One region of the Staphylococcus muscae genome, then DNA from elsewhere that is predicted to be linked to it. Evidence: riboswitches for the same ligand, from Rfam matches in the RefSeq annotation. Region 1 holds a riboswitch; each other region holds the start of a gene.
What was found. A riboswitch is a leader RNA that binds a small molecule or an ion and turns the genes downstream of it on or off. The one in region 1 is predicted to bind S-adenosylmethionine.

Region 1 (8,224 bases):
ATTTAACGGTACAGACGCAAGTGATGCCTGATCAAGGTGAAACGATATTAGGAGAGACTTTATATATGGCGCCCGGTGGAAAAGGGGCAAACCAAGCAGTAGCAGCAGCTCGTCTGAAACGCAATCGAGATGTCTACATGATTGGTGCAGTAGGTGATGATGCATTTGGTCAAACAATCCTTAATAACTTGAGACAACATGGTGTCAATGTAGATTATATGCAAACAATTGAAGGAGAACACTCCGGAACAGCACACATTACATTGTATGAACAAGATAATCGTATTATTGTCGTACCTGCTGCAAATAATAGAATTGTACCTGAAGTTGTATTGCCCATTTTGCAGCAGTTTGAAAAAGGCGACATCATTGTCATGCAACAAGAAATACCGGCGAAAACAGTTGAAGCAGTAATAGACGAAGCCGCTCAATTAGAGTTACAAGTGATACTAAATCCAGCACCATACCGTGCTTTGGATAATCGATTATTAAATAAAGTCACTTATTTGACGCCGAACGAGAGTGAGTGTCAGCAGTTGTTTGGTGAATCTATGGACGATGCGTTAGCGCAACATCCCAATCAACTGATCGTGACACTTGGTGCAGAAGGTGCTGTGTATTTTGATCAAACACGACAAACAGTACCTGCATATCCTTGCGATGTAGTTGATACGACTGGTGCAGGTGATACATTTAACGGTGCACTTGCCGTTGCGTTAAGTGAAGGACAATCATTTGAAACAGCGATACAATTTGCGAATATGGCATCTAGCTTTGCGGTATCTGCGCTAGGGGCGCAAGGTGGTATTCCGACACGTGAAGTGGTTGATAAAGCGTTGAATCAATAAGAGAAACAAAAGATCAACAAAAGGGTCAGAAGTTAAATATATATTTTGTAAGGATTGTGGACTAGTCAATGATATAGAAGCAATTAAAGTTCAGAACTTCCAATCATAATGAATATTCAATATATGCAGTAGTGCACGTATGAGAAATTAAAAATCCCCACAATGATGGTCTAGTACCATTATTGTGGGGATAAGTATTTTATAAGAATAAATTATTCAGCGATTTCAAGTGCAACTTCCATCATTTGTGTAAATGAGTTTTGACGTTCTTCAGGTGTTGTTGCTTCGTCGCGTAATAAATGGTCAGAAACTGTGAAGATGCCTAACGCTTTTTTGCCTGCTTTAATGGCATTTAAGTAGAGACCTGCTGATTCCATTTCTACACCTAGAATGCCCATATCAATCCATTTTTGGTTGAAGTCAGCATTTGCATTATAGAATGTGTCTGAAGATAAGACATTTCCAACATGTGTACGTGCACCAATGGCATCTGCTTTTTCTTTCGCTTTAACGATTAAGTCGAAATCAGCAAGTGGTGCGAAGTTACCTGGAATTTGATACTGATCGACAAAGTTTGAATTTGTTGATGCACCTTGAGCAATGATGATGTCGTAAAGTTGAATGTCTTCTTGCATTGCGCCACAAGAACCGATACGGATAATTGTGTCTACATCGAAAAAGTTGTATAACTCGTATGAATAGATACCGATACTTGGAATCCCCATACCAGAACCCATCACTGAAACTTCTTTCCCTTTGTATGTGCCTGTGTATCCAAACATATTACGCACATCATTGAATTGTTCTACATTTTCTAAGAAGTTATCCGCAATATACTTTGCACGTAATGGGTCTCCCGGCATTAAAACCGTCTTAGCAATTTTTGTTCCGTTCGGTTGAATATGTGGTGTACCTTGTGTCATAACAAACAGCTCCTTAAGATCATTTATTTTTTTATGTGATTACTTTAAAGATAACAGACCTACTCTGAAATGTCGATTAGAGTTACTAGAAGAATAAGCGTAGAGATAAACATCTCCATTTGAAACAACAGTGCTTCTCTCACAACCTCGTATTGTCAGTGTTCAAGAAGCAGGACTTTCGACAGAATTTCGCAATTCTATAAATTTTATTCATTGCTCGGATTCTGCTCAACTCCTAAACGCTTCTCACACAACCTCGTTAGCCACTTAATCAAAATATTTCCGATTTAAAATACGAATTGTTTATCAAATGAAACATAATCGTATATAATAAAATAGAAAAGGCTTACAAAATAAATGATATTTAAATATATTGTTTAAATGTAAATAGAGAAGAGGAGAATAATCATGAGAATGGTAGACATTATCGCAAAAAAGCGAGACGGTGAAGTATTGACAACGGAAGAGATTAAGTTTTTTGTGAATGGATATACGAATGGTGATATTCCTGATTATCAAATGTCGAGTTTAGCGATGGCGATTTTCTTCCAAGATATGACTGATGAGGAACGTGCAGACTTAACAATGGCAATGGTAGAGTCTGGTGATCAAATCGATCTTTCTGATATTAATGGTATCAAAGTAGATAAGCACTCAACTGGTGGTGTCGGTGATACAACAACACTTGTGCTAGCACCATTAGTGGCTGCCTTAGATATTCCAGTAGCAAAAATGAGTGGTCGTGGATTAGGACATACAGGTGGTACGATTGATAAATTAGAAGCGGTTGAAGGTTTCCACGTTGAAATTTCTGAAGATGAATTTATTAAGTTAGTAAATGAAGACCATCTTGCAGTTATCGGCCAAACAGGAAACTTAACACCTGCTGATAAGAAAATCTATGCGCTACGTGATGTAACAGGTACGGTTAACTCAATTCCATTAATTGCATCATCTATTATGAGTAAGAAGATTGCTGCGGGTGCAGATGCAATTGTATTAGATGTTAAGACAGGTAACGGTGCATTCATGAAAACAGTTGAAGATGCTGAACAATTGGCAAATGCAATGGTGAAAATTGGTAACCAAGTTGGACGTAACACAATGGCGATTATTTCTGATATGAGCCAACCACTTGGTCGTGCGATTGGTAATGCACTTGAGTTGAAGGAAGCAATCGACACATTGAAAGGTGAAGGTCCAGAAGACTTAACAGAATTAGTTTTAACACTTGGTTCTCAAATGGTTGTATTAGCTGAAAAAGCTGAGACTTTAGATGAAGCACGTGAGTTGTTAAAAGGTGTCATTGATAACGGTAAAGCACTTGAAAAATTCAAAGTGTTCTTGAGCAATCAAGGTGGGGATGCATCTGTTGTAGATGATCCATCTAAGTTACCAACTGCGAAATACACATTTGAATTACCAGCAAAACAATCTGGTGTTGTATCTGAAATGATTGCAAATGAAATTGGTATTGCATCTATGATGTTAGGTGCAGGACGTCAAACGAAGGAAGATACAATCGACTTAGCTGTTGGTCTTGTATTAAATAAAAAAGTCGGTGACAAAGTTGAAGAAGGCGAGTCATTGTTAACAATTTATGCAAACCAAGAAGATGTTGAACAAGTGAAAGAAAAATTATATGATAATATTACAATTAGTAATCGTGGAGAAACACCTACATTAATTCACGAAGTTATTACGAAATAATTGTAAAGGATTGAATGCAATGAAGTGGATCGGTCGACAATTGTTGGCAATCTTATTTATAGGTGCAGGATATTTACACTTCAAGAGAGAGCGTAATTTCCGCAATATTGTTCCGCATTATTTACCGTTTAAAAAGGAGATTGTTTGGATAACGGGTGTTATGGAACTCATCTTTGGTATTGGTTTAGCCATAAGAAAACCTGGCTACTGGTTTAAACATGCAATCATTGCATTTTTATGGGCAGTACTTCCAGCGAATATTTATATGGCACGTCATAAACTACCACTGGGTGATAAAGAGTTACCACAATCCGTTTTATACGGCCGACTGCCATTACAATTTGTTTTAATGGCATGGATACGAAAATTATAATAACAAAAAACACGGGTGCATTTGCATCCGTGTTTTTGTTTTCAACTTATCCTTCACCGAAGACATCGTGCCATTGATTACGCTTATCTAAAAAGGCTTGTGCAATTTCTTTTGCACCTTCTAATGAGTGAGAAGCAGCCCAACCACATTGTACTTCGTTGCATGCTGGTACTTCCGTTGCATCTAGAACGTCTTGTACCGTTTTTTCAATGATGTTTAATACATCTTCATAATCGTCGTGATTGATAAATGAGACGTAAAAACCAGTTTGGCATCCCATAGGGCTTAAATCTACCACTTTGTCTGAATGGTTACGAATATTTTCGGCCATCAAGTGTTCTAATGAGTGGAGCCCAGGCATCTCCATGTGCTCTTTGTTTGGTTGTTTAAAACGAATATCGTATTTGTGGATTTCGTCACCATTGTTCCCAGTCATTTTACCAGCTAAGCGGATATAAGGAGCAACAACTTTAGTATGGTCTAAGTTAAAACTTTCAACATTCATTTTTGGCATTGTGATAACGCCTCCTTTATAGTTTATCGTTATTTTATCATATTCAGAAGAAACTAACAGGGGCATGATTTGAATTTTGACGATGTGGGTATATATTTGAAAGCAATAAAATATATGATGCAAAGTACCTGTTGTTAGATAGATATAAATACGTCTTTTATAAAGATTTTAGAAAATATTGAAAAAATGACATGACAAATAATCGTAAATCCGATAGAATAAGTAATAATTAAATATAATTTATCAAGAGTGGTGGAGGGAATTGGCCCTGTGAAGCCCTGCAACCTCATCGGTGACGATAAAGGTGCTAAATCCAACAGCAAGTTAGCTGACAGATAAATGACATGGACAAGATATTATCAACTTTGTACATATCGCACTTGATAAATGTAGCGCTCGTACAAGGTTGATATTTTTTTGAAAGGAGCTTTTATATTGATAACAGTAAAACAACAGATCCTAGACTATATAGATAATCATAGGCTGAACTATTTGGACATGAGTCATCAAATACATGAGCGCCCTGAATTAGGGAATGAGGAATTATTCGCATCACGATTATTAATCGATCATTTAAAGCAGCATGATTTTGAAGTGATACGTGATATTGCAGGTCATGCGACAGGCTTTATTGCAACTTATCAATCTGATAAACCAGGCCCTAGAATTGGTTTTTTGGCTGAGTATGATGCCTTACCTGGACTTGGACATGCTTGTGGACACAATATCATTGGAACAGCCAGTGTATTAGCTGGTGTGGCATTAAAACAAGTTGTGGACGAGATTGGCGGTACCGTTATCGTATACGGTTGTCCGGCAGAAGAAGGTGGCGAAAATGGCTCTGCAAAAGCATCTTATGTGAAAGAAGGGCTTATAGATGTTGATGTCGCATTGATGATTCATCCGGGTAATGAAACATATCCAACGATTCATACCCTTGCAGTTGACGTGTTAGATATTAAGTTTTTTGGACGTAGTGCACACGCTTCGGAAAATGCGTATGAAGCACGTAACGCACTTGATGCAATGCTAAGTTTTTTCAATGGTGTTGCACAGTTACGTCAACACATTCAATCGTCTGAACGTGTACATGGTGTGATTTTAGATGGTGGGAAAGCAGCGAATATTATTCCTGACTTTACACATGCGCGTTTTTACACGAGAGGGACAACACGAAAATCACTGGATGTTCTCACTGAACGAGTGCATGATATTGCCAAAGGGGCAGCATTACAAACGGGCTGTAACTATGAATTTGGACCGATTCAAAATGGTGTAAACGAATTTATTAAATCCCCATTGTTAGATGACCTCTTTGAGAAATATGCAACGGAACTTGGTGAAGAAGTCAGTCATGATGACTTTGGATTTGGTTCAACAGATACAGGTAATGTTAGTCACGTTGTACCAACGATTCATCCACATGTGAAAATTGGCCCAAGAAGCTTAGTAGGGCATACACATCGTTTTAGAGAAGCAGCAGCAAGTCCAATGGGAGACAAGGCGCTAATTAAAGGGGCGAAAATTATTGCGTTGATGGGCGCAAAATTAATTCAAGATCCAGCACAGCTTGAGAAGATACAACAGGAACATCAATTATTAAGGGAGCATTTATTATGACCGATGTAAAAAATACTCAGTCTTATTTAACAATGGCTGAGTTGTATTCAAATGATGTCGTATATTCATCTCGACCTTCATATGTGTCGAATCCTTGGTTAGAACCAGATGAACATCAATCTAACTTTTTATCTGCGAGAGAATTACTGATAGCAGATATGCCCGTAATTGTACATGAAGCAAGTGTGACAGATAAGTTAGCACAACTATTTGCGTTAATTCATCGTCGTATTCCTGATAATTTATATTATTTTAAAGATCAATCTTCATATGAGTCACTATTACAACGTTTGACATTAGAAGAAGACCGAAAAATTTATTTCCAATATGTGCATGGTGATGACATTGTCTCTGCTGACAAGTATGCAATGAATAAGCAAACATTTATTGATTTGAACAATAAATCCAAAATACCGGACTGGACAGATGGCAAGTATTTGCCGAAGCGAGAAGTGGTGCCGTTTAACGAATTTGAACAAGCTGTACGCCGTTGGGAATTACCTGTCGTTATCAAACCGGGCGATGACTTGCCAACAGCAGGTGGCTATGGTGTGATGATTTGTTATACACAAAAAGAACTAGAGCAAGCAATTGCCCGTGTGAAGAAAGCGGAAGCAGCGACGGATACATTAATTATTGAACAGTGTATTGATGTCGTGGATAACTATTGTGTGCAGTTTGCGAAACATCCAGATAAAGGTATTCTTTATCTTGGAGCAGCAAAGCAATTAACTAATGAATATGGCTTTTATCAAGGTAACGTCAATGCCCAACACGTCCCTCAGACGGTCATAGATGCAGGTCGGGCATTGATGGAAAGAGCAGTTGAAGAAGGTTTTATTGGTGTAGCAGGATTCGACCTGTTAGAAGATGCAGAAGGTCATGTCTATGCGATTGACTTAAACTATCGACAAAACGGATCTACAAGTATGTTATTACTTGCTGACAACTTAGAAGGAGACTATCACAAGTTTTATAGTTATGTGGCGAAAGGGAACAATGAACGTTTCTACGATGCTATTAAAACATTTGTTGAGAAAGGCGTTCTTTTCCCATTGTCATATTACGATGGAGATTGGTATACAGAAAAACATGTTGATTCACGATTTGGTTGTATTTGGCATGCGGATAGCGAAGCGGAGATTGAAGCATATGAACAGCAATTCATTGAAGAAGCAGGACTCAATTCCTAAACGCTCCTTTCACAACCTCGTATTGTCAGTGTTCAAGGAGCAGGACTATCGACAGAACTTCGCAATTTCATAAAATCAAAAAGCGATTTTACACATTGCTCGGGTTCTGCTCAATTCCTAAACGCTCCTTTCACAACCTCGTATTGTCAGTGTTCAAGGAGCAGGACTATCGACAGAACTTCGCAATTTCATAAAATCAAAAAGCGATTTTACACATTGCTCGGGTTCTGCTCAATTCCTAAACGCTCCTTTCACAACCTCGTATCTATGTTATATGTCTAAAGTATGTTATAGTCTAACTAATTAGGGATTGTCAATATGACGTTTATTCAAGTATCTTCTAGTCTCCCAAAAGATTGGATTATTGGATGACATCAAGCATTGACGGAATCATCGGTGTCATTTATAGTCGATGAAGAGAACCAACAAGTGGAGGGTTATAGCATGTCTTATAAAAGTGAACGTTTTTATAAAGATATTTTAACGAACGAGCAATTTTTTATTGCAGTCAAAGACAAAAAGATTGTCAAGCACATGTATCGAGATCGTCCTTATTTCTGTTTTTGGACACGTGAGACATTTGCAACAGAGTATTTAGAGACATTTGATGTTGCTTACGATAAGATTATCACAATGGATATTGATCGTTTTGCAACTTATGAATTAGATGATATGTTCGACGATGATGACGAAGCGCTAGTGAATGTGACGGATAAAGCAGCTGGACACGAGATTAAGATCGTTGAAGCAATGAATGAAATTATGACAGATTTGGACAACATTCGTGTACGTGAGTTTGTTCAAGATGTTGCTAAGTCAGACACGGTCTACGGTTTGACGCAAAAAGGAATGAAGCATTTTGCAGTGGTTTATGACGAGAATGATAACTTTGAACAATCTCACTTCATGCCGGTATGGAGTTTGAGTAAGCGTGCTGAGAAAGTAGCGGAAGAAGACTTTGATGCATTTGAACTCATTGATGTTGAAGGTGAAGTTTTCGCAGAGTGGCTGGATGAATTACGTGATGATAATCGTTACGTAGC
Region 2 (8,224 bases), 250 kb from region 1:
CTAAGGTTGATTATGTGTGTCTGTGTCATATAATTTTTTTCATATTAGATGAAACTAAAATCATGCATTCGCTTTCAATTGTGTCTATAATAAAAGGGAACATTATTTTGGAGGAAGAAACATGGAGTCTTGGCTGATACAACGTGTAAAGAAAACACCGAATGCAGTTGCTGTGGAGACTGAGCATCAGCAGTTGTCCTTTCAACAATTGTTCGAGATCGCCTCGCAATATGGAAGTGGTCTTACATCGTTGAACGATAAACGTTTTGGTTTACTTGTTGATAATTCTTTAGAAGCACTGGCGCTAATACACGGTGCATGGTTGTTTAATATTGAAATTGCGCTCATTAACAATCGACTGACAGATGAAGAAATTATAAAACAAATGAAATCAATTGATGTTAAAACAATTGTGGTGAGTGATAAGTATCAGTCGCGTTGTATGAAAACGCAACTGGCACAACAATTTCAATGTCTGACTGCTTCAGAAGTGTTGAAATATGAAACATCAATGAAAATACAAGAATTTGACGAAACAGCAATTGCTTCAATTATGTTTACATCTGGAACAACGGGTACACAAAAGGCGGTTCCACAAACTTTCTTAAACCATAAAGCGAGTGCGAAAAGATGTCAGTCTGATCTAGGTTTTGACAAACAGACACGTTGGTTGACGGTTTTGCCTATTTATCATATTTCAGGATTGAGTATAGTGATTCGTAGTGTTTTATACGGTTTCACAGTCTATTTAATGGAGAAGTTTGATGAACAAAAAATAATGGAGGCTATAAAACACAAAAATATAACGCATATGTCTTTAGTGCCGTTAACGTTAAAACGATTGATGCGTGCTGGACTAACGAAACCTTATGAACTTGAAAAAATATTACTTGGTGGCGCAAAACTGGAACGTGACTTTGTGATGCAAGCGTTGTCATATGAACTCCCAATCTATAACTCATTTGGTATGACGGAGACGTGTTCACAGTTTTTAACGGCAAGTCCAGAGATATTAGCTAAAAATCCAGAAGCTGTTGGTAAGTTTGATTCACAGCTTAAAATTAGTCGGCCGAACCAGAATGGTCATGGAGAGTTATGTGTTCGGGGGGATAATGTAATGCAAGGATATCTTTATCCCACAGGTTTGACTGACACGTTTGATGATGAAGGATTTTTCATGACAGGAGATATTGCAAGTGTGGATGCAAATGGTTTTGTCATTATACATGATCGACGCAAAGATTTGATTATCAGCGGTGGTGAAAATATCTATCCGAATGAAATTGAACGAGTTGCGAAGAAACATACTGATGTGTTGGATGCTATGTGTGTGGGTGTCAAAGATGATTACTGGGGGCAGCGTCCGATTCTCTATATCGTAGGGACACCACCAGAAGCTGAGATGTTGGATTATTTATCATCTCACCTCGCAAAATATAAATTACCGAAAGAGATTAGGTATGTTCAATCTCTACCTTATACGAGTACAGGTAAATTAAAAAGACAGTTATTGAATGGAGAATAACGATGAAATTATCGGAGTTACATTTTTATGAATATACACCAACTTTTAAACATAAAATTCAAACGCCGAAAATAACAATGAATGTGCGAAAAACTTTATTTATCGGTTTGATAGATGAGTCTGGGACAGAATGGTTTGGCGAATGCAATGCGTTTGAGACAGATTGGTATCATTATGAAACGATAGAAACGGTGAAGCGCACGTTAGAAAGCTGGTTCAAATGTGTGGAAGGGCATGAGATACATGACTTTTCTGAAGCACAAAGAATGGCGGATAAGTTAAATGACACGCCGGCAGCACGTGCGACGGTGATGATGGCGTTATATCAAATGTTTCATGATTTGCCGTCGTTCGAAGTACCTATGACAGTGACTGTAAATGGTGATATGCAAAAACGATTTTTGCGCATAGATCATGCAGAACGTATCAAAATTAAGTGGAACTGTGATATTGTTGAACAAGTAAAATTGTTAACGGCTATGTATCCTGATATTCCGATTACAACGGATGCGAATCAAACACTCAGTGACAGAGATATCCCTTTGCTAAATCAATTGGCAAATTATAATTTGGCATATATAGAAGAGCCGTTTCCAGAGTTACTAAAAGAGAAAGAACTCGGAAATATGCCCCCGATTGCAATTGATGAGCATGCGACAGATGAACAAGCGATTGTTCAAGCTGTACAGTGTAATCATGTGCGTGTCATTGTAATTAAGCCATTTAGAGTAGGTGGTATTGACCGTGCTTTATCATTGATAGACACTTTACATAATCAAGGTATTACAGTTGTTATCGGAGGTATGTATGAATGTGGCTTGAGCCGATATTTCACAGCTCTAGCCAGTCGTTATGGTGATTACGCTGGTGATGTCACACCATGCGGGTATTATTTTACGGATGACATTGTGGAGCAATCAGGTCAGATAATCAAAGGGCGATTACGATTCAAACCACCTGTTATCGATATGTCGAAATTACAGCGTTATTTATGATGGTGTTTCTTTTTTTTAAAAGGAACGGGATCAAAGCCGCCTTTATGAAATGGATGACATCTCAAGATTCGGTTAATGGCTAACCAACTCCCTTTGATGGCGCCGTGTACTTGTATCGCTTCGATAGCATAATTTGAACATGTCGGATAAAAGCGACATGATGGTGGTGTCAATGGTGATATAAACCGCTGATAAAAACGAATACATTTGATGAATATTTTTTTCATGCATATACCTCCGTGTAAATGATTAGAAATATTGTAACATAGAATAAAGGGGGAGTGGATTTTGGAGTTTATAGATGCAGCTCAACAACGGGTGACTTTAAGTTTTCGTGCACATCATGACGTTGCAGATGGCGACCATGTGTTAGCACTGCCTATATATCAAAACCGATTGTTAATGACAGATCATCGACAACGTGGAATTGAGTTTCCTGGTGGCAAATGTGAAGCGGGGGAAACAACGATAGATGCCTTGAAACGAGAGTTGTATGAAGAGACGGGGGCAACGATAGAAACAACATATTACATTGCACAATATACGGTTCATACGGAGACTATGCCATTCAAAAAAGATGTCTACGTAGTCATTGTGGATAATATTGAAGGAAAATCGGACTATTTAGAGACGAATGGGCCAATGATAGTGTCGAAAATTGAAGATATCCCTGAAGATAAGAGGAGTATTTTACTATCTGACAAGGCGATTTTAGCTTGTGTAGAAAGGATGGTATCGCTTGGATTTTATCAGTTATAAACGGATGCCAGCAGATCTTGGAACACATCAAGTCGATGAAGTACGATATGATGCAGCAGGTATAACTGTACGTGGTTTACTTGTTACTCCGAAACATTCTGTTGAACGAATTGTAGTCTACCTACGTGGTGGTAAAGGACAAGTGGGGAGAGTACGGTTAGGTCGAATGTTGCAGTTTACGAATACATCTACACTTGTATTTGGGCCTTATTATCGTGGGAACAATGGCAGTCAAGGACGAGATGCGTTTGCAGGTGACGACTTACAAGATGTTATTGCTGGTGTAGAGATACTCAAAAAGATGTACCCCAATGTCCCTGTTCATCTGATTGGTTTTTCTCGTGGTGGGATCCAAGGATTATTGACGTTCCAAGCTGTGCAAGCAGCAAGTTATATCATTTGGGGTGGTGTCTCTGACATGCATCTCATGTATGAAGAACGTGTTGATTTGAGAGGTATGTTACGTCGGATGGTAGGTCATCCTAAAAAGCTACCAGAAGCCTATCAACAACGAGATGCACTGAGTATGATTGACCATACCGCACCGCCAATTTTGATTGTACATGGTGGTTTAGATGAACAAGTAGGCATTCATCAAGCCTATCACTTAGCCAAACATTTGGAAGCCAAACAAGTCCGCTATGATACGTTCTATCAGATGGGAGAAGGTCACATACCACGTCCCAAAGCGTTATCTGAGGTACTTCAACGAATACATAGTTGGATGGACGAAGTAGAACGAAATAAATAAAAGGTCTAATTTGGTGTTGGAAAACACCAAATTAGACCTTTTTTTGGGAAGAGCTGGGAATTATGTCCCAGCCCCTTTTTATTTAGCCTTTGAAACCACCAGTTTGTTGTAATTGTTGTGTTTCTTCGCCAAATTTTTTGAAGTTTTCACGGAAACGTTCAATCAAGTCAGTTGCTTGTTTGTCATAGGCATCTTTATCATGCCATGCGTTTTTAGGTTGTAGAATTGTTGTTGGTACGCCTTCAATTTCAGTTGGAATACTTAAACCAAATATTTCATCTTCTTCAAATGTACTATTTTTCAGTGAACCGTTGATGGCACTGTTTACCATTTTACGTGTGTATTTCAATTCGATACGGTTGCCCTTACCGTATACACCACCAGTCCAACCTGTGTTCACTAAGTATACATCTACTTCGTGTTTGTCGATTAAGTCACCAAGTAAGTCAGCGTATACTTTCGCATTCAATGGCAAGAATGGTGCACCGAAGCAAGTTGAGAATGATGGTTGCGGTTCTGTAATACCACGTTCAGTACCTGCAAGCTTAGAAGTGAAACCACTTAGGAAGTGATACATTGCTTGATCCTTACTCAACTTAGAAATAGGTGGTAATACACCGAATGCATCGGCCGTTAAGAAAATAATTGTGTTTGGATGTGATGCTTTTGATGGTACAACGATATTATCAATATGTTCGATAGGATATGCTGCACGTGTATTTTCTGTATATTTATTATCATCAAAGTCAATGTAACCATGTTCATCCACAACAAGGTTTTCTAGTACCGTACCGTAACGGATGGCATCGAAAATTTGTGGTTCTTTTTCAGCGGATAAGTTGATCGCCTTTGCGTAACAACCACCTTCAATGTTAAATACCCCATTTTCGTTCCAACCGTGTTCGTCATCACCAATTAACTTACGGTCAGGATCAGCTGATAATGTTGTTTTACCAGTACCAGATAAACCGAAGAATAATGCAACATCACCTTTGCGTCCTACGTTAGCTGAACAGTGCATACTCATAATATCTCGTTTAGGGAGTAGGTAGTTCATCACAGAGAAGATAGATTTTTTCATTTCTCCAGCATATTCTGTACCACCAATCAGTACAGTTTTATGTTTAAATGACACGATGACGAATGTTTCAGAACGTGTACCATCTTTTTCAGGATCTGCTTTAAATGTCGGTGCAGAGATAATTGTGAAGTCTGCTTTGATTTTTTCTGCTTCGCTCTTAGAATGTGGACGAATAAACATATTTTGTGCGAAAAGGTTATGCCATGCAAATTCATTCACAACTGTTAATTTTAGTTGGGAATCTTTGTCGCTTCCAGCATAGCCATTAAATACGAACACTTCGTCTTTTGCATCTAAATACTCTAATACTTGATGGTATAGATTTAAAAACTTGTCTTCAGAAATAGGTTGGTTTACAGTACCCCAGTCGATGTCATCGATGACTTGTGGATTATTAACGATATACTTATCTTTTGGAGAACGCCCCGTATATTCCCCAGTTTTTGCGTTAATTGCTCCAAGTTCTGTTAATTCAGCCTCGCCACGACTCAAAATTTTGTTGTAGAGTTCAGTTTTTGTAAGCTGCAGATGAGAAGTAGGCTTGTCAATCAATGCATTCAGTGCACTTGTATCAAATGACATGATGAATCCCTCCAATAGTTTCTTCTTTAATGTAAGCCTTTACAATTAAAGAGTATAACATATTTAGCTAATAATCCCCACAAAAAATCCAAAAAAATGTCACATGTTTTTGAGTAATTTTATAGTGGATTTTTGTTTATATTTAGCGAGAATCATCGCTTTTTGACGGCGCTTTCATTATTATTGTAATTCTATATTCAAATAGATTTGTGAAATTGACACATGATTAAAATTTATGTAATATAAAAGCAACGGATTCTCTTATCCTGAGTGGTGGAGGGACATGGACCCAATGAAACCCAGCAACCTCTTTTAGCGAAGAAAGGTGCCAAACCGTTTGCAGGCGATAGCCTGAACGATAAGAGCGAATGGACGTTGAGCCTTCACTCTATGTATGTGCCGTAGTGGTGAAAGGCTCTTTTTATTTGAGCTCAGATAAAGAGAGTGTTCGTAATCTATTTTTAAAGGAGCATATTATGACAAATAATAAACGATTATTTACTTCAGAATCTGTTACTGAAGGTCATCCGGATAAGATTGCTGACCAGATTTCAGATGCAATACTTGATGAAATTCTAAAGGGAGATAGTCATGCACGTGTTGCTTGTGAAACAACAGTAACAACAGGTATGGCACTTATCGCAGGGGAAATATCAACGTCGACATATGTTGATATTCCTAAAGTAGTACGTGAAACAGTTAAACAGATTGGTTACACACGCGCTAAGTATGGCTACGATTATAAAACAATGTCTGTATTAACTGCGATAGATGAGCAATCTCCTGATATTGCACAAGGTGTAGACCGTGCGTTAGAATATCGAGACGCATCGAATGACGAAGTATTAAATATTGGTGCAGGTGACCAAGGGCTTATGTTTGGTTACGCAACAAATGAGACGGCATCGTTTATGCCACTGCCAATTGATTTGTCACATAAATTAGCGAAACGTCTGACAGATGTTAGAAAGGATGGCACATTAGACTATTTACGTCCAGATGGAAAAGTACAAGTAACTGTTGAATATGATGAGAATGATCAACCAAAACGAATCGATACGATTGTTATTTCATCACAACATCATGAAGAAGTAGCACTTGATCAAATCCAACGAGACATTAAAGAATATGTTATCTATCCAGTAGTACCTCAGGCGTTATTAGATGCTGAAACAAAATTTTTCATCAATCCAACAGGTCGATTTGTTATCGGTGGACCACAAGGTGATGCAGGTCTGACAGGTAGAAAAATTATCGTTGACACATATGGTGGATACGCTCGACATGGTGGGGGTGCATTCTCTGGTAAGGACCCAACTAAAGTTGACCGTTCAGCAGCTTATGCGGCACGCTATGTTGCCAAAAACATTGTTGCAGCTGGATTTGCTGATAAGTGCGAAGTTCAATTAGCATATGCGATTGGTGTTGCACAGCCGGTATCCATCGCTATTGATACGTTTGGAACGGGTACTGTATCTGAAGAGTCATTGATTCAAGCAGTGCGTTCGCACTTCGACTTGAGACCAGCCGGTATCATCCAAATGTTAGACTTACAACGTCCAATTTATAAACAAACAGCAGCGTACGGACATTTTGGACGTACGGATGTCGAATTGCCATGGGAGAAAACAGATAAAGTAGACGTATTGAAAGACGCAGTTCAAGCGTATACAGCATAATAATTACTTTATAGCGTATCGTATAAATGTAAACAAAAGGAAGGATTTTAAAAATGACACAGTTTGGCCCAATGGAAATAGGCTTGTATGTTGCCGTAGGGATTGCAGTTATTTGTTTTATTTTGTTTTTAGTTGCTCTGAATCGCAAAAAGAAAGCACAACAAAGAATTGAAACACAATATAAAGAAAAAGAAGAGAAATTAACACAGTCACATCATGAAGCACTTGAAAAAGTAAGAATTGAAAAGAAAAAAGTAGAAACGAAACACAAAGAAGATTATGAAACGATGGTTGCTTCAAAAGACAGAGAAATTGACGCACTAAAAGTGTTCTCGAAAAACAATAGTGAGTATGTGACTGATATGCGTTTGATTGGTATTCGTGAACGACTCGTTAGAGAAAAGCGAATCCGACCAGAAGATATGCACATTATGGCGAACATTTTTATGCCTACAAATGATTTAGATAATATTACACGTATCAGTCATTTAGTATTAACACGTACAGGGTTGTACATTATCGATTCACAACTGTTAAAAGGACATGTGTATCAAGGTATTAGTCGCAATCAATTTGTGGACAATCCAATGATGGAGCAAGTATTCAAAACACTACAACTTGATGAAACAACACCACAAACAATCGTGCTTGATGAGAGTGAAGATAACGATCGCAAACTTTCTATTGTTGATTATTCTGAGCAAATCGAACATCTAGAAGCAGTAGCAGAGAAGTTACAACGTCAACTAAACAATAAATATACGCCAACTCCAATCTTGTACTTCAATCCGAAACAAGATGGAGATGTGACATTATCAAGCTATGCGCCACAAAGCACGACGAAAGTACTTG
Region 3 (8,224 bases), 990 kb from region 1:
TTTCATTCGTGTTAATTGTTAAGTTAACACCTTTTAAGATTTCTTTATCGTCAATAGATACGTGTAAATCTTTAATTTCTAATACTGATGGCATTGATATTCCCTCCAAATAAATGATTGATTCCTTGTACTAGTTTATAATAATTTTAATGTAACGTCAAAACCATTCTTTGAATCTACATGCCTATTATAACTGAAATAATCAGTTTTATAAACCTTTTAGAATCGTAAATACATCCATCATTTTTCCCTAAAATGAGTGAGATATTCCCTAAGTTATTGATAATAAAGGGTGTTCTGTTCTCAATCACTCCCAATACGTCTTAGGGACTATGGTGAAAGGATAACAGATGTGGCAATATTGTGTTATGATAAGATGACTTATTGATGAAAGGAACTATTTTTATGTCTAAATTTAAGCTTTCAAATATTCCTCGAGGATTTGCAATGGGGATTAGCGACCTTATTCCAGGTGTGAGCGGTGGAACGATTGCGCTGTTGCTCGGAATATACGATGACTTTATCGCTTCTGTGAGTGGCGTTTTCTCTAAAAATTTCAAACAAAGCATTGCATTTTTACTACCTATCGTAATTGGGATGGGATTGGCAATTGGTGGTTTAAGCAGCCTGATTAATTACCTATTAGCTGAACATACAATGCCTACGATGTACTTTTTCTTCGGATTAATTATTGGCATCGTTCCTTTTTTAGTCCGCATTTCAAAAATTAAACAGACATTTACAATGAAACATTGGGCCATCTTAGTCGCTGCTATTCTATTTTTAGCTGTCATGGCGTTATTCAAAGGTGACGCAGCACATGGAGCCCCTACTTATATCGACTTATCGACACCTATGTTGATTAAATATTTCATCGCAGGCATTTGTGCATCAAGTGCGATGTTACTACCAGGTATTTCTGGATCATTCGTCTTACTCGTATTCGGCGTATACAGTACTGTGACGTATTCAATTTCAGAAATCGTACACTTTAACTTCCAAGCACTCCCAGTTATTATTACTGTCGGTTTAGGTATTCTTGTCGGCTTTCTCATCGCAAGTAAGCTCATCACATATTTGTTACAACATTATACTTTTATGACCTATGCAGCGATACTTGGTCTCGTTATCGGATCACTTTTTTCCGTATTTCCCGGTATACCGACAAGCGGATTGACATGGTTCGCTTCATTTATCACGCTTCTATTAGGATTTATTGTTAGTTACGTCTTAGGACGATACACAGAAGTATAATAACTTAAAAAGGAGTCTGCTAAGTTTTCATCACTTAACAGACTCCTTTTTATTATTTAGCCGGAATTACAGCGCCATTATATTCTTTTGTAATAAAGTCTCTCACTTCATCAGATTGTAGTGCTTTGATTAAATCTTGAAACTTCTTATCATCTTTATGACCTTTTTGTACAACTAGTACATTCGCAAATGGTGAAGATTCATCTTCCACTGCAATAGAATCTTCTAGCGGTTTTAACCCGTTATCAATTGCATAGTTTGAGTTCAAAATCACTGCGTCTCCTTCATCATTATTATATGTTTTCGGTAAGAATTCAGCACCTTGTTGATTATCGAATTCGATGTTCTTTTTGTTTTCTACAATGTCATCAAATTTAGCATCTTCAATTTTGACACCATCTTTAATTTTGATAAGTCCTTCTTTCACGAAGAATGATAAGAAACGTCCTTCTTCAGCTGGATTATTAGAAACATATATTTTCGCACCATCTGGTAAGTCTTTTAAACTTTTATACTTCTTGCTATATACGCCCATCGGAGTCGTTAATACCTTTCCAACTTCTTCAAGCTGATAGCCATGTGATTTTTGTTCCGCTTTCAAATATGGGACATGTTGGAACATATTTGCATCAACATCTCCTTTATCAAGCAGCTTGTTCGGAATTTTGTAATCGTTCACTTCCCTCACTTCAACATCGTAGCCGTCTTTTTTCAAAAGATCTCCTGCTTTTTTCACAACTTCTCCATGCGGTGTCGGTGATGCTGCAACAACGATTTTCTTATCTTCTTTTGACGACTCTTTTTGTTGACCACATGCTGTTAAAACGACAGCGAATACAACTACCAATAGTGTAAATAGTCTTAATTTTTTCATTGGAATACCCCTTTCTCATTTTCCCCACTTTGAAATTTATTTAATTTTCAAAGCTATATTTATTCAGCTGGTGTTACTACACCGTCATATTTCTTAATGATAAAATCTTGAATATCTTTTGATTGTAAAACTTCAATTAATGCTTTTATTTTTGCATCGTCTTTATGTCCTTCTTGAACTGCGATTAAGTTTGTATATGGATTGTCTTTGCTGTTTTCAACTGCAATAGAATCTTTTTGTGGGTTTAATTTTTGCTCAATTGCAAAGTTAGAGTTAATGATTACCGCATCACCTTCATTATTTTGATACGTTTTTGTTAAGAACTCTCCAGCTTGTTTGTTGTTGAATTTAATGTCTTTTTTGTTTTCTACAATATCATCAAAAGTTGCGTCTTGAATTTTAACGCCATCTTTAATTTTAATTAAACCTTCATCTACAAAAAATTTAAGGAAACGACCTTGTTCAGATGGGTTGTTAGAAACGAAAACCTCTGCGCCATCTGGTAAATCTTTTAAGCTTTTATGTTTTTTTGAATAGACAGCCATTGGTTCTAAGTGAACATTACCTGCTGATTCGATTTTATATTTTTTATTTTTCTTTTCGGTCTCTAAGTATGGTGTGTGTTGGAAGAAATTCGCATCGATTTCACCTGCATCTAACAATTTGTTAGGTGTTGTGTAGTCATTGATTACTTTTACTTCTAAATCATAACCTTTATCTTTTAATAATGCTTTGGCTTCTTCGAGAATTTCTGCATGAGGCGCAGGAGATGCTGCAACAACAATTTTCTTATCTTCTTTTGACGCCTCTTTTTGTTGACCACAAGCTGTTAAAATGACAGCAAATGCAAATAATAATAGCGTGAATATTCTTAATCTTCTCATTGAAATCCCCCTTTCTCCTTCATCCCACATGAAATGAGTGCTAAAAAAAGACGGGGTCACGCTATCATGACAACAGCGTGCTCCCATCTTGTTATTTAATTCTCAAAGTGACCTTATTCTGCTGGAGTTACTGCACCATCATATTTCTTGTTGATAAAGTCTTTGATGTCTTTAGATTGTAAAACTTCAATTAATGCTTTGATTTTCTCATCATCCTTATGTCCTTCTTGAACTGCAATTAAGTTTGCATAAGGATTGTCTTTACCGTTTTCAACTGCGATAGAGTCTTTTTGCGGGTTTAACTTTTGCTCAATTGCGTAGTTAGAGTTGATAATAACCGCGTCACCTTCGTTGTTTTGGTAAGTTTTTGGTAAGAATTCTGCCGCTTGTTTGTTGTTGAACTTAATGTCTTTTTTGTTTTCTACAATGTCATCAAAAGTAGCGTCTTGAATCTTAACACCATCTTTGATTTTGATTAATCCTTCATCCACGAAGAATTTAAGGAAACGACCTTGTTCAGCTGGGTTGTTAGAAACGAAAACTTCTGCGCCATCTGGTAAGTCTTTTAAGCTTTTATATTTTTGAGAATAGACAGCCATTGGTTCTAAGTGAACATTACCTACTGATTCAATTTTGTATTTTTTGTCTTTCTTTTCAGTTTCTAAATATGGTGTATGTTGGAAGAAATTTGCATCGATTTCACCTGCATCTAACAATTTGTTAGGTGTTGTGTAGTCATTGATTACTTTTACCTCTAAGTCATAACCTTTATCTTTTAATAATGGTTTAGCTTCTTCAAGGATTTCTGCATGAGGTGCTGGAGATGCACCTACAACAACTTTCTTATCATTTTTGTCTTCTTTGTTACCACATGCAACAAGTGCTACTGCTAAAACAAGAACTAATGCAATGGATAAAATTCTTTTCATAATGATATGCTCCTTTTTGTAAATTATCGTTTATCTATTTTATTTGTAAACCAATCCCCTAAGAATTGAATTACAAAAACGATGATCAAGATTAAAATCGTTGAAACTAAAATGACATCATTTTGGTTACGTGTGAATCCTGTTAAGTATGCTAAGTTACCTAATCCACCTGCGCCGATAACTCCGGCAACCGCTGTTGAACCAACCAATGCGATGGCTGTTACAGTAATACCTGAAATCAATGCGGGTAATGATTCTGGAATTAATACTTTCAAAATAACTGTCCAAGTATTTGAACCCATTGAACGTGCTGCTTCAATAACACCTTTGTCAATTTCTTTCAGTGCAATTTCAACAAGTCGACCATAGAATGGTGACGCACCGATGATTAACGCTGGTAATGCACCTGTTGGCCCACTGATCGTTCCGAGAATCAAGCTTGTAAATGGAATTAAAAGTAAGATTAAAATGATAAATGGAATAGCACGGAATAAGTTGACAAAGAATGATACGATGCTATAAAAAACACGTCCAACCTTCGACTTACTCTTAGATGTTAAGAATAAAATAACGCCTAGAATCAAACCTAAAACAAATGAAAATACAGTTGAAATTACAGTCATATAAAGTGTTTCGTATGTTGCAATCCAAACCTCTGGCCAACGAATATTTGGCATTGTAATCATTTCATTCAAGATTTCGCTAAAACTCTTACCCATGTTTAATCACCTCAACTAGAATGTTTTGCAACTCTAAATCATGTTGTAAATGATTAAAGTCTTCCTGTGCTATCGCCGGGATATGTAGGAGTAAAAATCCTGCTGCACCCGATTTTGCTTGCTTGATATTGCCTTCCAAAATATTCACAGTGGCATTATGTTTTCGAGCAATATATGAAACGATAGGCTGTGTCGTATTTTCACCTGAGAATGTTAACTTGACAACTTTGTCATTTTGACCGAGTTCCAAAGTATTGACGATGCCTTCAAAATCTTGCTCTGGCTGTAAATCTTCTTGTACAAAACGACGTGTCACTTGATGTTGTGGATTTTCAAATACATCTGATACTTTACCTTCTTCAATGACACGTCCGTTTTCCATCACAGCTACTTCATCACAGACACGACGAATGACGTGCATCTCATGTGTGATGATGATGATTGTAAGATTCTGTTCTTTCTTTAACTGCAACAGTAAATCTAAAATTTCATCCGTTGTTTGTGGATCTAGCGCACTTGTCGCTTCATCACACAACAATACTTCTGGATCATTGGCAAGCGCTCTTGCAATCCCAACACGTTGCTTTTGTCCACCTGATAACTCTGATGGATATGCGTGTTCTCGACCGGCTAAACCAACACGTGCAACCAATGACTTGGCTTTTTCAGTTGCTTCAGCTTTCGGAACACCTGCAATTTCAAGTGGGAATTTAATATTTTCCAAAACAGTTCTCGACCAAAGCAGGTTGAAATGTTGGAAAATCATGCTCACTTTTTGCCTTTTCTGACGCAATGCTTGTTTACTCAGTTGACCGATATTGTCACCACCAATGATGACATCGCCCGAAGTCGGTGTTTCCAAGTAGTTGAATAGTCTTACTAACGTACTTTTACCTGCCCCAGAGAATCCAATAATCCCATAAATCGTCCCCTTGTCAATGTTAAGATTGACGTGGTCGACTGCCGTGACAGATTTGGATTTGCTCTCGTATTTTTTTACAATATTTTTCAGCTCAATCATATTGCTCCTCCTTGTGCTAGCATCTCTTACGCCAAATAAAAATTGCCTTCTCTTTTTTAAATGAAAGAGAAGGCAATGTGTTAAAAATACCTTTCTCTCATCTTCAAAAGTTGCTTACAACTTTATGTGACTTGGCACCATTTCTATAACTAGACGGTTGCCGGGCTTCAAAGGGCACATCCCTCCACCACTCTGGATAAGAGTTTTCTGAATATTGAATTGTTTAAATCTTACCATTGCAATCGAGATTCGTCAATAACTTTTTTTATTTTTTCCAACAAAAAAGATACCGACTGAAAAGCATATAGTCTCTCAATCTCTTGATTCTTGCGCATAATCAACAAGACAGGAACTGACATAATTTTATTTTCTTGATTAAATTCTGGGTAATAATTTAAATTTATTTTTGTCATTGGTAACTGCAAAATATCATTTACAATGTCCAACATGTGTTCAGACACTTTACAAGTTCCACACATCGTTGTGTAACCGAAAATGAGATGTATTTCTTTATCGAAATGTTTTGTTAACATCTCATCTTGTGCATCATTCTGTGTCATTTCGTACAACCCTTTACCTTATTATTCTAGGTTGAGCGTAGCACCTTATACAAAGATATGCTACTATATCGGCTTCATGCACAAAAAATCTCGAAATGAAACTGCAAATCACAGCTTCATCTCGAGATTTTTACGTATTATTCACCGATCATTTCTTCGTAAGCAGCTGCATCTAATAATGCATCTAACTCACTTTCGTCTGATAATTCTACTTTAACCATCCATGCATTTTCGTATGGTGATTCGTTGACAGCTTCTGGCTCGTCTTCTAAGTTTTCATTCACTTCAACAACTTTTCCTGAAACAGGAGAGTATAGTTCAGAAACTGTTTTTACAGATTCTACGCTACCGAATGTATCGCCTTCTGATACTTCATCGTCAACTTCAGGAAGTTCAACGAATACGATATCGCCTAATTCATTTTGTGCGAAGTCTGTAATACCGATGATTGCTGTATTACCTTCTACTTTTACCCATTCATGTTCTTTTGAATACTTTAAATTACTTGGCACTGCCACTTGAATCCCCTCCAATTGTTAATGTTATATTTATTCTGACACATTGCAGACTTTCTATCAACTATTTTCTTAAAGCCACGTATCACGATACGTTTCTTCTTTGAATCCAACTGTAATTTTATCTCCAGAAACAGCTAATGGGCGTTTTACGAGCATGCCGTCTGTTGCTAATAATGTCAATTTTTCATCATCAGACATATCTGCCAGTTTATCTTTTAAGTTTAATTCACGATATTTTGCACCGTGCGTATTGAACAATTTTTTCACTTCTATACCTGTTGATGCAACAATATTTTCAAATTCTTCTTTTGTTGGGTTATGCTGAATAATATCAATCGGTTCAAAGCTCACACCTTGTTCCGTTAAAAATTTAGCTGCTTTTTTGCATGTTGTACAATTTTTATATTGATAAAACTTGATCATATACATACCTCCAGTAATCATATAACTTAAATATAACAAACATTTAAAAATATTGCTCTTTTTTATAAAATTTTGTTCAGCTACATTGCACAAAACATACTTATGTCGGTCACATACACATTGCAATTTGAATGACTTCCACTTACAATTTCGATATAATGACGTTACGAAAGAATAAGAGGAGGCATTTTCATGCAAGCAATTAAAGATATGACACAATTCAACGAAGTCATCCAAAGTGCGGAACCAGTCATCATTAAATTTGAGGCAGGCTGGTGTCCAGATTGTAAAGTAATGGATATGTGGATTGATCCAATTGTTGAAAAATATAACGACTACACATGGTACGTTGTGGATCGTGATGAAGTAGAAGAAGCTGCTACAAAATATGAAGTAATGGGTATTCCAAGTATCCTAATCTTCCAAAACGGCGAGAAACTTCACCACTTACATTCTGCAAACGCAAAATCACCTGAACAAGTTGAGTCATTTTTAGCTGAGAGCTTCGGTAAATAGATGCATTAAAATAACGCATATGAAACGGACACATCCATTTCATATGCGTTATTTTTAAATATAATTCGTTATGAGACCTCTATTTTTTCTTTCACACTTCTTCATCTTATCTTCTTCTTTGAGATCTGTTAAATAGATGAAGCCTACGAGACGCTCATCAGGCAAAACGCCGAATGATTGACGCACTTTTGGATTAAAAATATATTGTGGTGTTTTCCAACATGTACCAATACCTTGTTCATAAAGCAACAATAATAAATTCTGTGCAAATGCACCAACAGCAAGATAATTTTCATTTTCTTCACGCTGACGTGCATCACACTTCATAATCAATGCGACGAATCCACCAAGGTTCGTCACCGCATCATAATGACTCTGTTGCTTTTCAGGTTCTCTAGGAAATGCATAACGAGAAATTTCTCGACTCATCTCACCAAGTTTATGCTTCGGAACATAAACTGTACGCCACGGTTCACGCATACCATGATTCGGTGCATCTGCAGCATCGATAATTGCTTGGTGTACT
Region 4 (8,224 bases), 470 kb from region 1:
CGTTATTTCCACCTGAAAAACGTGTAATCACGTCTGCTTGTTCTGCTAAAAAGTCTGTAATCTTACCTTTACCTTCGTCTCCCCATTGTGTCCCAACTACTACGATTGATGACATAAGAGCACCTCCAAGTTTTCTCAATTAACCAAATGTATTCTACCAATAACTCTCTGCGAATGCAAATGAAAAAACGAACATTCATTTTGACTTGTTTATTGATAGCCCAGTTCACTCTTCAATAACGTACGATACTGTCAACCACGCATTATACAAGGATTTTTATAGTATATCGAGTGAGTTTAAAATCCTAACTAAATTTAAAACACACTATCAAATACAATACAAAAACCGCACATAAACTAATCAAACAGTTTTAAAGTACGGTTTTTGACACGAAATTTTTTATGCCATTTCTGCATGTGCATAATCAATATCTGTAAATTTATTGTATTGTTTCATGAAATGCAGTTTTACAGTACCAGTTGGACCGTTACGCTGCTTGGCGATAATAATTTCAATTTCACCATTTTCATCATTCGTTTGCGGTTCAAAACTTGAATCATCACCGTCTTCATCATTGTCTCCACGATTATAATAATCATCACGGTATAAGAAGGCAACGATATCGGCATCTTGCTCAATTGATCCTGATTCACGAATATCACTCATCATCGGTCGCTTATCTTGTCGTTGTTCTACACCACGTGATAGCTGACTGAGTGCGATAACTGGACATTCTAGTTCACGTGCAATTGCCTTGAGCATACGTGAAATCTCAGAGACTTCTTGTTGACGGTTATCCGAAGCACGAGATCCGCTTCCTTGAATCAATTGTAAGTAGTCAATTACGATCATATCAAGTCCATGCTCTTGCTTTAAACGTCGACATTTTGAACGAATATCTGTAATGCGAATACCCGGTGTATCATCAATAAAAATCTTTGTTCTCGATAACTTACCGACAGCTACCGTGAAGCGACTCCAGTCTTCCTCTGTCATCGTCCCAGTTCTCAGACGATTCGAGTCGACATTTCCTGAGCTACATATCATACGTGTCGCTAACTGATCAGCGCCCATCTCAAGCGAGAAGATACCGACTGTATAATTGTCTTCGTGCGTCGCCACTTTTTGTGCAATATTCAGTGCAAAGGCAGTCTTACCTACTGATGGACGGGCTGCTAAAATAATCAAATCATTACGGTTAAAGCCCGCTGTCATTTGATCAAGATCACGATAACCTGTTGGAATCCCCGGTGTTTGACCACTATTTTGATCGAGTTCTTCCGCATTTTCATATACTTGACTTAATACATCACGAATATCTTTGAAACCATCACTTTCACGTGTTGTGGACAGTTCTAAAATACGTCGTTCTGCATCATTTAAAATTGTATCTAAATCTAATTCATCATTATAACCATCACTTGCGATGCTATCCGCTGTATGAATTAATTTACGCTTCATTGCGTGTTTGAAAACGACATTTGTATAATATTCGATATTTCGTGTTGTCGGCACACTCGATGTAATCTCTGCTAAATATTGTGCACCACCCGCTTCATTGACAACACCGTCTTGTGTTAAGCGATCTAACACTGTTACGATATCGATGTCATTGCCGTCTTCGTTTAAATGCATCATGGCACGGAAAATATGTTGATGCGGCGCACGATAAAAAGATTCTGGCATTAAAATCTCTTGTGTCGTTGAGATGAGTTCTGGATCTAAAAATATCGCACCTAATACAGATTGTTCCGCTTCATGACTATGTGGCATTTGATTATGGTCAAACATACCCTCCATGCCATCAGCCTCCTTTAACTATATTGCACTTCGCTCTATCGACTGGTTGATATATTAAGGCTGGAACATGTTCATTATGCCCCAGCCTCTAACACGCTCCATCACGCTCTTATTGTTCTACTGTATGAACACGAATTGTACCATCTACATCTTTGTGTAACTTCACAGGTACATTTGTATATCCTAACGCATGGATACCATTCGGTAAGTCCATTTTGCGTTTGTCTAGCTTGATACCGTGTTGTTTGTTCAATGCTTCAGCGATTTGTTTCGTACTGATTGAACCGAATAATTTGCCGCCTTCACCTGATTTTGCCTTCACTTCTACTTCAAGTGTTTCGAGCTTTTCTTTTAACGCTTTCGCATCTTCAAATTCTTGTTGTTTTTCTTTTTCAATGCGTTTATTTTTTTGTTCAAGTTGTTTTAAGTTACCCGGTGTCGCTTCAACTGCATAACCGTTTTTGATTAAGAAGTTATTCGCATAGCCGACTGGTACATCTTTAATTTCGCCTTTTTTGCCTTTACCTTTTACGTCTTGTGTAAAAATTACTTTCATGATTCGTCACTCCTATCTATTTGTTCCGCAATTGCTGTTTTCAGCTGTTCAATTGCTGCTTCTACCGTTACATCTTTCATCTGCGTTGCTGCATTTGTAAGATGTCCGCCACCACCGAGCGCTTCCATCGTTAACTGAACGTTAAATCCACCCAGTGAACGTGCAGACATTCCAACTAAGTCCTGCTCTCGGCGTGCAACGACATACGATGCCTCCACGCCGTCCAAGCTCAACAATTCATCTGCCGCCTGGGCAACTGTTACAGGGTGATAGATTTTGTCATCTGCACCGTGTGCAATCGCAATGCCGTTATCTTGTAAATCTACCGTACGAATTAACTCTGAACGGTTGATGTATGTTTCAATATCATCTTTTAAGAAATGCTGTGTCAGAATCGTATCAGCACCGTGTGCACGCAAGTAGCTTGCTGCATCAAATGTCCGTGATCCTGTACGCAACGTGAAATTACGTGTATCGACAATAATACCTGCATACATAACAGTCGACTCGAGTCGTGTCAAACGTTGCTCTGTCGGTTGATATTCAAGTAACTCTGTAACAAGTTCAGCCGTAGAACTTGCATAAGGCTCCATGTATACGAGTAATGGATTCGAGATAAAGCTGTCACCACGACGATGGTGGTCAATCACAACTTTACGGTTCGCTTTATTTAAAATATTCTCATCAATCACCATTTCTGGTTTATGTGTATCAACTACTACTAAAGTCGTTCTAGATGTCATCATATCCCACGCTTCATCAGATGTAATGAAACGTTCTTTCAGCTCTGGCTTTTCATTGATTTCATCCATCACACGTTGGAGTGTTGGATCAATATCTGAATCATTCAGCACAACATACGCATCCAAGTTATTCATCATCGCAAAGCGTGTGACACCTATTGCTGCACCAATCGCATCTAAGTCTGGGCGCTTATGTCCCATCACAATCACTTTGTCACCTTCAAGCAAGATATCTTTCAGCGCATGTGAGATAACACGTGCACGAACGCGCGTCCGTTTTTCCATCGGGTCAGTCTTACCACCGTAGAAACGAACGTTACCATTGATATTTTTAATCGCTACTTGATCGCCACCACGACCTAACGCTAAGTCGAGTCCAGATTGTGAAAGTTCTCCGAGATCGATTAAGTTTTCTGAGCCTTCCCCAACACCGATACTGAATGTCAGTTGTGCACGATAACCACTACTCTTCTCACGCAATTGACTTAAAATATCGAACTTACTCTCCTCAATCTCACGTAAAATACGTCTATTTAAATACGCAACGAATTGATCCGAGCTATAACGTTTGAAGTAAACATTATGTGTTTGTGCCCAACGGCTGATGACACGTGTCACCATAGCGTTAATCTCCGAACGCTGCGTATCATTCATATTTTGTGTAATTTCATCGTAGTTATCCAAAAACAACGTTGCAATAATCGGCTGTTGATCTTCATATTCTTGTCGAATTTCACTTTCTTCTGTCATATCAAGGAAGTAAAGTATTTTCTCTTCTTCTGAATATTTCACACGATATGCGTATGGACCATCTTCATATTCAATTTCTTTCGCTTTTTCTAATCGCTTCAAAATATTTGGGTACACTTCATTGATTGGATCTGAAATCACGTTGCGTTCAATACGTTCTGACATAAACGGATTGACCCATTCAATTTGTTCTGCATCGTCTAATACAATCAATCCCATTGGCATCGTTTTGACCGCTCTATCACTTCCAACTGAAATCTTGCCGCTCAACTGATCAATGTAGCGATCAAAATGTTGATACATACGTTTCAGAAGTACTGCACAAATGATAAGCACAACGAACAACACTAATGCCAACACGAGTGCGGTCATCTTGTTAAAAAGGACCAATACACCAACGCTTATCATAGCAGCAAGCGTCATCAATACAAACGGGATGACCAGTGCCTTCTTTATAGCATGACGATTCATTTTGTCACCTCTTATCGTTTTTTAATCATACCTTTTAAATTCAAACCTATATCTAACAATCCAATTAAGCGTGTTAAAGGATAAAATACAATACCTAACATGACAAACACAATCGTCAAACTAATATGTAGACGGTTCATCACACATACATAATGGATAAAACTCAAACCTTGAATAACGAGTAAAAAGCCGAGTACAACTTGAAAATTCACACTGATACTATTCATTGTCGTTGCAGGTTCAGTTGTCATGCCTACCAATAATGCGATCGCATAAATAATAAAAATCGAACGACCCATCTGCCATAAAAAGAGCGGTCTAAATACCGGTGTTGCAATCTTGAACTTGCGCAAAATAGGGCAAATGATAACAAGTGTTAAAAACATGAAAAGCGCTAATGTAATAACGATCAAACCTGGCATCTGTATCGCAAGTTGTTGTACTGACGCATTCAACACTTCTTTGGATGCTTCATCTACATCTTGCATTGCAGCTGCTTGATCTACGATGGCTTGATAAGGTTCTAACATTTCATGTGCATAAGGTAATTGTCGAATACTTTGTAAAAACATCATCACACCTAATGTTAATACACTAGATACCAATGTTGTCATATACAAGATGCGTTCTTTAGAGGCACGCTGTTGTAACAAACGTCCAATCAGTGCACTCATTACGAACACAATCATCATAAAGCTCATTAACAAAACACTTCCTGTTAATGTTGCAAAGATGAATGTAATAAAGACACTAAATCCGAACGAATGGATTGAGCGATGCCATAATATAATACCCGGGAGTGTTGCGAACAGTGCGACAATCAATCCTAATGCGGGTAAAAAGTCTATTACTAAGATGACCAACAGCCATGCAAGTGTACATAGCAACATTGGCTTAAACTGTATTTTTGAAAACAATAACGCCACTTCCAAACTAATTTATTTCTTTATCGCTTATTTTACAAACTTTGCCATACGAATACAATGACTTGGATTGATATGACGCTGACAAAATACGAATAGAATGAGGCGTCTATGTCTTGTTGCATCTATGTGCATTCAAAATTTTACCCCTTCTCTTCTTCATTCCTTTGATTATAACAAAATGTAAGATATCCGTCTAAGCCTAGCGACGAAAACGGGAAACTTTTAAGAAATGATAGAGATAAGGTGCCCAATCATTAAAGTTTAGCAAGAAGCCATCATGTCCAACATTGTCAGGGACAAAGAAATGACGATGATAACGAAAATGTTGGCCGACCGCTTCAACTTGATCATCTGGATATAGCAAGTCATCCACGAAACCTATTGTTAAAACTTTCGTGTCGAGCATGCGAAATACTGCGCTCACATCATCTCTCCCACGATAAATATCATGACTATCTAAGACGTCCAGCAGTGTCAAATAACTCTCTAAGTCGAAGGATGACTTGAACTTGTCTCCTTGATATTTTTGATAAGCAACCACTTCATCCGGCGTGAATCTTGACTCATAACTTTTAGAAGAACGGTAAGTCAAGAAACCAAGCTGTCGTGCAATACTCAATCCTTCTGTTCCTCCTAAATGTATTGCCTGACGTGCAATTTCGTTAAATGCACGGCTATACGAAGACGTCTTCGCAGTTGCTGCAAGAATCACAGCCTTTTTCACGTGAAACTGTCGATTGTATAACAACTCCATCACCTGCATACCACCGAGAGATGCACCGATCAGAATATCAATTTCTGTATAGCCGAGTGCCTTCACACCAAGTTCGATTGCTCTAACGATATCACGCATCGTTAAGTGCTCTGGAAACTTACTGTCATTAGCACGTGAGCTTGATCCAAACGGACTGCCTATGACGTTAAATGTTAAAAACTGATAGTCGTGAAACGGCATATATCCACCATCGATAATTTCACGCCACCATCCTGGCTGTTCATCTGTACCATAAGTTAGGTGGTTGCCCGTTAAAGCATGACAAACGAGAACCAATGGCTGCCCTTTGTAACCGACATATTCATAGCGCAGTTGTAAATCTTGAATTGTTTCGCCTGATTCTGTTGTGAATGTTCCTAAATGTAATGTATCTACGGTATAGTTGCTCATTGCACGCCCTCCTAAAAGTAAAAAACTGTATCATTGAGCCAACAACGATACAGTCTTATCTATATAGGATGACTTATTATCCGACCGCAATCGTTGGTTGTAGCACCGTTCTCGTATATAAGTGGTTGCTGAAGCGTCAGCGGGCCAAATCCCTCAGCTTCTCTCAATAAGTTTTCAGCATATTTAAATTAAGTGTTATGATACACTATTTTTATCTATAAAACAACATCAAGGGACCATTGTAAGTCTCAATAACGCCACTGCCACCATCCCCACCAATACTGTTATTGTCAAACTCCGTGTGCGCAGGGCAATCCATATCGTCGGAACAAGCGCAATGAGAAACGTCCAATTGATAGCATAACCAAACACACCACTCTCTTGTTTGATCAACCCATCAACGACAAGCGCTGTAAATAACGTGATTGGAATAAAAGATAACCATTTAATGAATTTCTCAGAGAATTCGATCCGGGAAATCATCACTAATGGTAAGACACGTACAAATAATGTCACAACGCCTGATAAGACGACTGCAATTAAGAAATAAAATGTCATTGTTCCATCACCATCCCTAATGTCGCTGTCAATATCGATGCAATCATAATAGCCAGATAAGACGGCATAAATAGACTTAATACGAGCATTAATACGATAACGACGAAGATAAGCAGCAAGTATAGGCGTATCTTAGACTTCTGTACGCCTTCTAATTGTGCTGCTGCCAAGAAAACGAACATCGCTAATATGGCATAATCAAGACCGAGCATTTCTGGCCGACTCACAAAGTCACCGAGTGCGCCACCAAGAATTGTCGTAAAAACCCAAAAGAGATATGCTGTAATGTTCAAACCATACATCCAGTTACGACCAATCGTCTCCCCTTTTGAGTATGGAGTAATTGCTACCCCGAATGTCTCATCCGTCAACAAGGTACCGATTCCTATACGATGCCATAATGTCTCCTGCTTGAAGGAAGGTGCTAACGTCATGCTCAACAAAAACATTCGGCTGTTAACAATCAACGTGGTAAGAACGATAACCCATACAGGCGTATGAACAACCATCAAAGCAATCACGATGAATTGTGCTGCGCCAGCATAAATTAAGATAGATAGTAAGGCGATTTCAAATAAATTGAACCCAGATGTTATCCCTACGACACCGAATGAAAAGCCAATACCTGCGTATCCAAGCAAGGTGGGAATACAATCTTTGATACCTTGTCTGAATGTCTGATATGCCATGATGTGACCCCCTTCATCAAAATTAAATTTATTGTATTACAAATTAAATTCAAAATCCACATCATTAGACACCCTTCACAGCGCACGCACACATACCGATGTCTAAAAACGTTGTTAAAGCAATGTTTTTTGTTACTAAATTTTCTGACAATATTAGTCAGAAGGATGTCTTAATATCAAAAAAAGACCTTTCAAAGTGAGAGAGAATTCACTTCAAAAGGTCTTCATGTATCTATATTAATTTAGAGAGTAAATATTGGTACCGATAATTATTTTGGTTCAATAACTGTTTGTCCGCCCATGAATGGTACAAGTGCTTCTGGGATTGTGATAGAACCATCTTCATTTTGATAGTTTTCAACGATAGCTGCAAATGTACGACCTACTGCTAAACCAGAACCGTTTAATGTGTGTACATATTCAGGTTTTGCATCTTTATCACGTTTGAAGCGGATGTTTGCACGACGTGCTTGGAAATCAACGCAGTTTGAGCAAGAGCTGATTTCTTTATAGTCATTGTAACTTGGTAACCATACTTCTAAGTCGTAAGTTTTACTTGAACCGA

Region 2: it holds a riboswitch for S-adenosylmethionine, as region 1 does, so the genes downstream of both, metK (methionine adenosyltransferase) here and C7J88_RS04960 (M20 family metallopeptidase) in region 1, are expected to answer to the same signal.
Region 3: it holds a riboswitch for S-adenosylmethionine, as region 1 does, so the genes downstream of both, C7J88_RS09850 (methionine ABC transporter ATP-binding protein) here and C7J88_RS04960 (M20 family metallopeptidase) in region 1, are expected to answer to the same signal.
Region 4: it holds a riboswitch for S-adenosylmethionine, as region 1 does, so the genes downstream of both, metX (homoserine O-acetyltransferase MetX) here and C7J88_RS04960 (M20 family metallopeptidase) in region 1, are expected to answer to the same signal.

What each region holds. Positions count from the first base shown of each region.
Region 1 is NZ_CP027848.1:995,553-1,003,776, reverse strand. It holds gene rbsK (ribokinase) at 1-848, shown strand, start outside; gene deoD (purine-nucleoside phosphorylase) at 1,061-1,771, opposite strand; gene C7J88_RS04975 (pyrimidine-nucleoside phosphorylase) at 2,180-3,481, shown strand; gene C7J88_RS04970 (DoxX family protein) at 3,501-3,854, shown strand; gene C7J88_RS04965 (S-ribosylhomocysteine lyase) at 3,901-4,368, opposite strand; SAM riboswitch class I at 4,606-4,710, shown strand; gene C7J88_RS04960 (M20 family metallopeptidase) at 4,807-5,988, shown strand; gene ldmS (L-aspartate--L-methionine ligase LdmS) at 5,985-7,181, shown strand; gene C7J88_RS04950 (DUF2750 domain-containing protein) at 7,626-8,224, shown strand, end outside.
Region 2 is NZ_CP027848.1:747,168-755,391, reverse strand. It holds gene menE (o-succinylbenzoate--CoA ligase) at 122-1,525, shown strand; gene menC (o-succinylbenzoate synthase) at 1,528-2,520, shown strand; gene yidD (membrane protein insertion efficiency factor YidD) at 2,511-2,747, opposite strand; gene ytkD (RNA deprotection pyrophosphohydrolase) at 2,809-3,279, shown strand; gene C7J88_RS03595 (alpha/beta hydrolase family protein) at 3,260-4,030, shown strand; gene pckA (phosphoenolpyruvate carboxykinase (ATP)) at 4,113-5,693, opposite strand; SAM riboswitch class I at 5,952-6,058, shown strand; gene metK (methionine adenosyltransferase) at 6,170-7,372, shown strand; gene C7J88_RS03580 (nuclease-related domain-containing protein) at 7,426-8,224, shown strand, end outside.
Region 3 is NZ_CP027848.1:1,983,090-1,991,313, reverse strand. It holds gene sufC (Fe-S cluster assembly ATPase SufC) at 1-94, opposite strand, end outside; gene popT (polyprenyl-phosphate transporter PopT) at 406-1,254, shown strand; gene C7J88_RS09870 (MetQ/NlpA family ABC transporter substrate-binding protein) at 1,307-2,128, opposite strand; gene C7J88_RS09865 (MetQ/NlpA family ABC transporter substrate-binding protein) at 2,188-3,012, opposite strand; gene C7J88_RS09860 (MetQ/NlpA family ABC transporter substrate-binding protein) at 3,126-3,941, opposite strand; gene C7J88_RS09855 (methionine ABC transporter permease) at 3,965-4,660, opposite strand; gene C7J88_RS09850 (methionine ABC transporter ATP-binding protein) at 4,653-5,681, opposite strand; SAM riboswitch class I at 5,776-5,884, opposite strand; gene C7J88_RS09845 (thioredoxin family protein) at 5,912-6,241, opposite strand; gene gcvH (glycine cleavage system protein GcvH) at 6,379-6,759, opposite strand; gene C7J88_RS09835 (arsenate reductase family protein) at 6,829-7,182, opposite strand; gene C7J88_RS09830 (thioredoxin family protein) at 7,375-7,698, shown strand; gene C7J88_RS09825 (nitroreductase family protein) at 7,753-8,224, opposite strand, start outside.
Region 4 is NZ_CP027848.1:1,462,908-1,471,131, reverse strand. It holds gene C7J88_RS07305 (adenylosuccinate synthase) at 1-115, opposite strand, end outside; gene dnaB (replicative DNA helicase) at 401-1,801, opposite strand; gene rplI (50S ribosomal protein L9) at 1,911-2,357, opposite strand; gene C7J88_RS07290 (DHH family phosphoesterase) at 2,354-4,321, opposite strand; gene C7J88_RS07285 (DUF2232 domain-containing protein) at 4,333-5,247, opposite strand; gene metX (homoserine O-acetyltransferase MetX) at 5,447-6,412, opposite strand; SAM riboswitch class I at 6,483-6,585, opposite strand; gene C7J88_RS07275 (AzlD domain-containing protein) at 6,641-6,970, opposite strand; gene C7J88_RS07270 (AzlC family ABC transporter permease) at 6,967-7,659, opposite strand; gene serS (serine--tRNA ligase) at 7,929-8,224, opposite strand, start outside.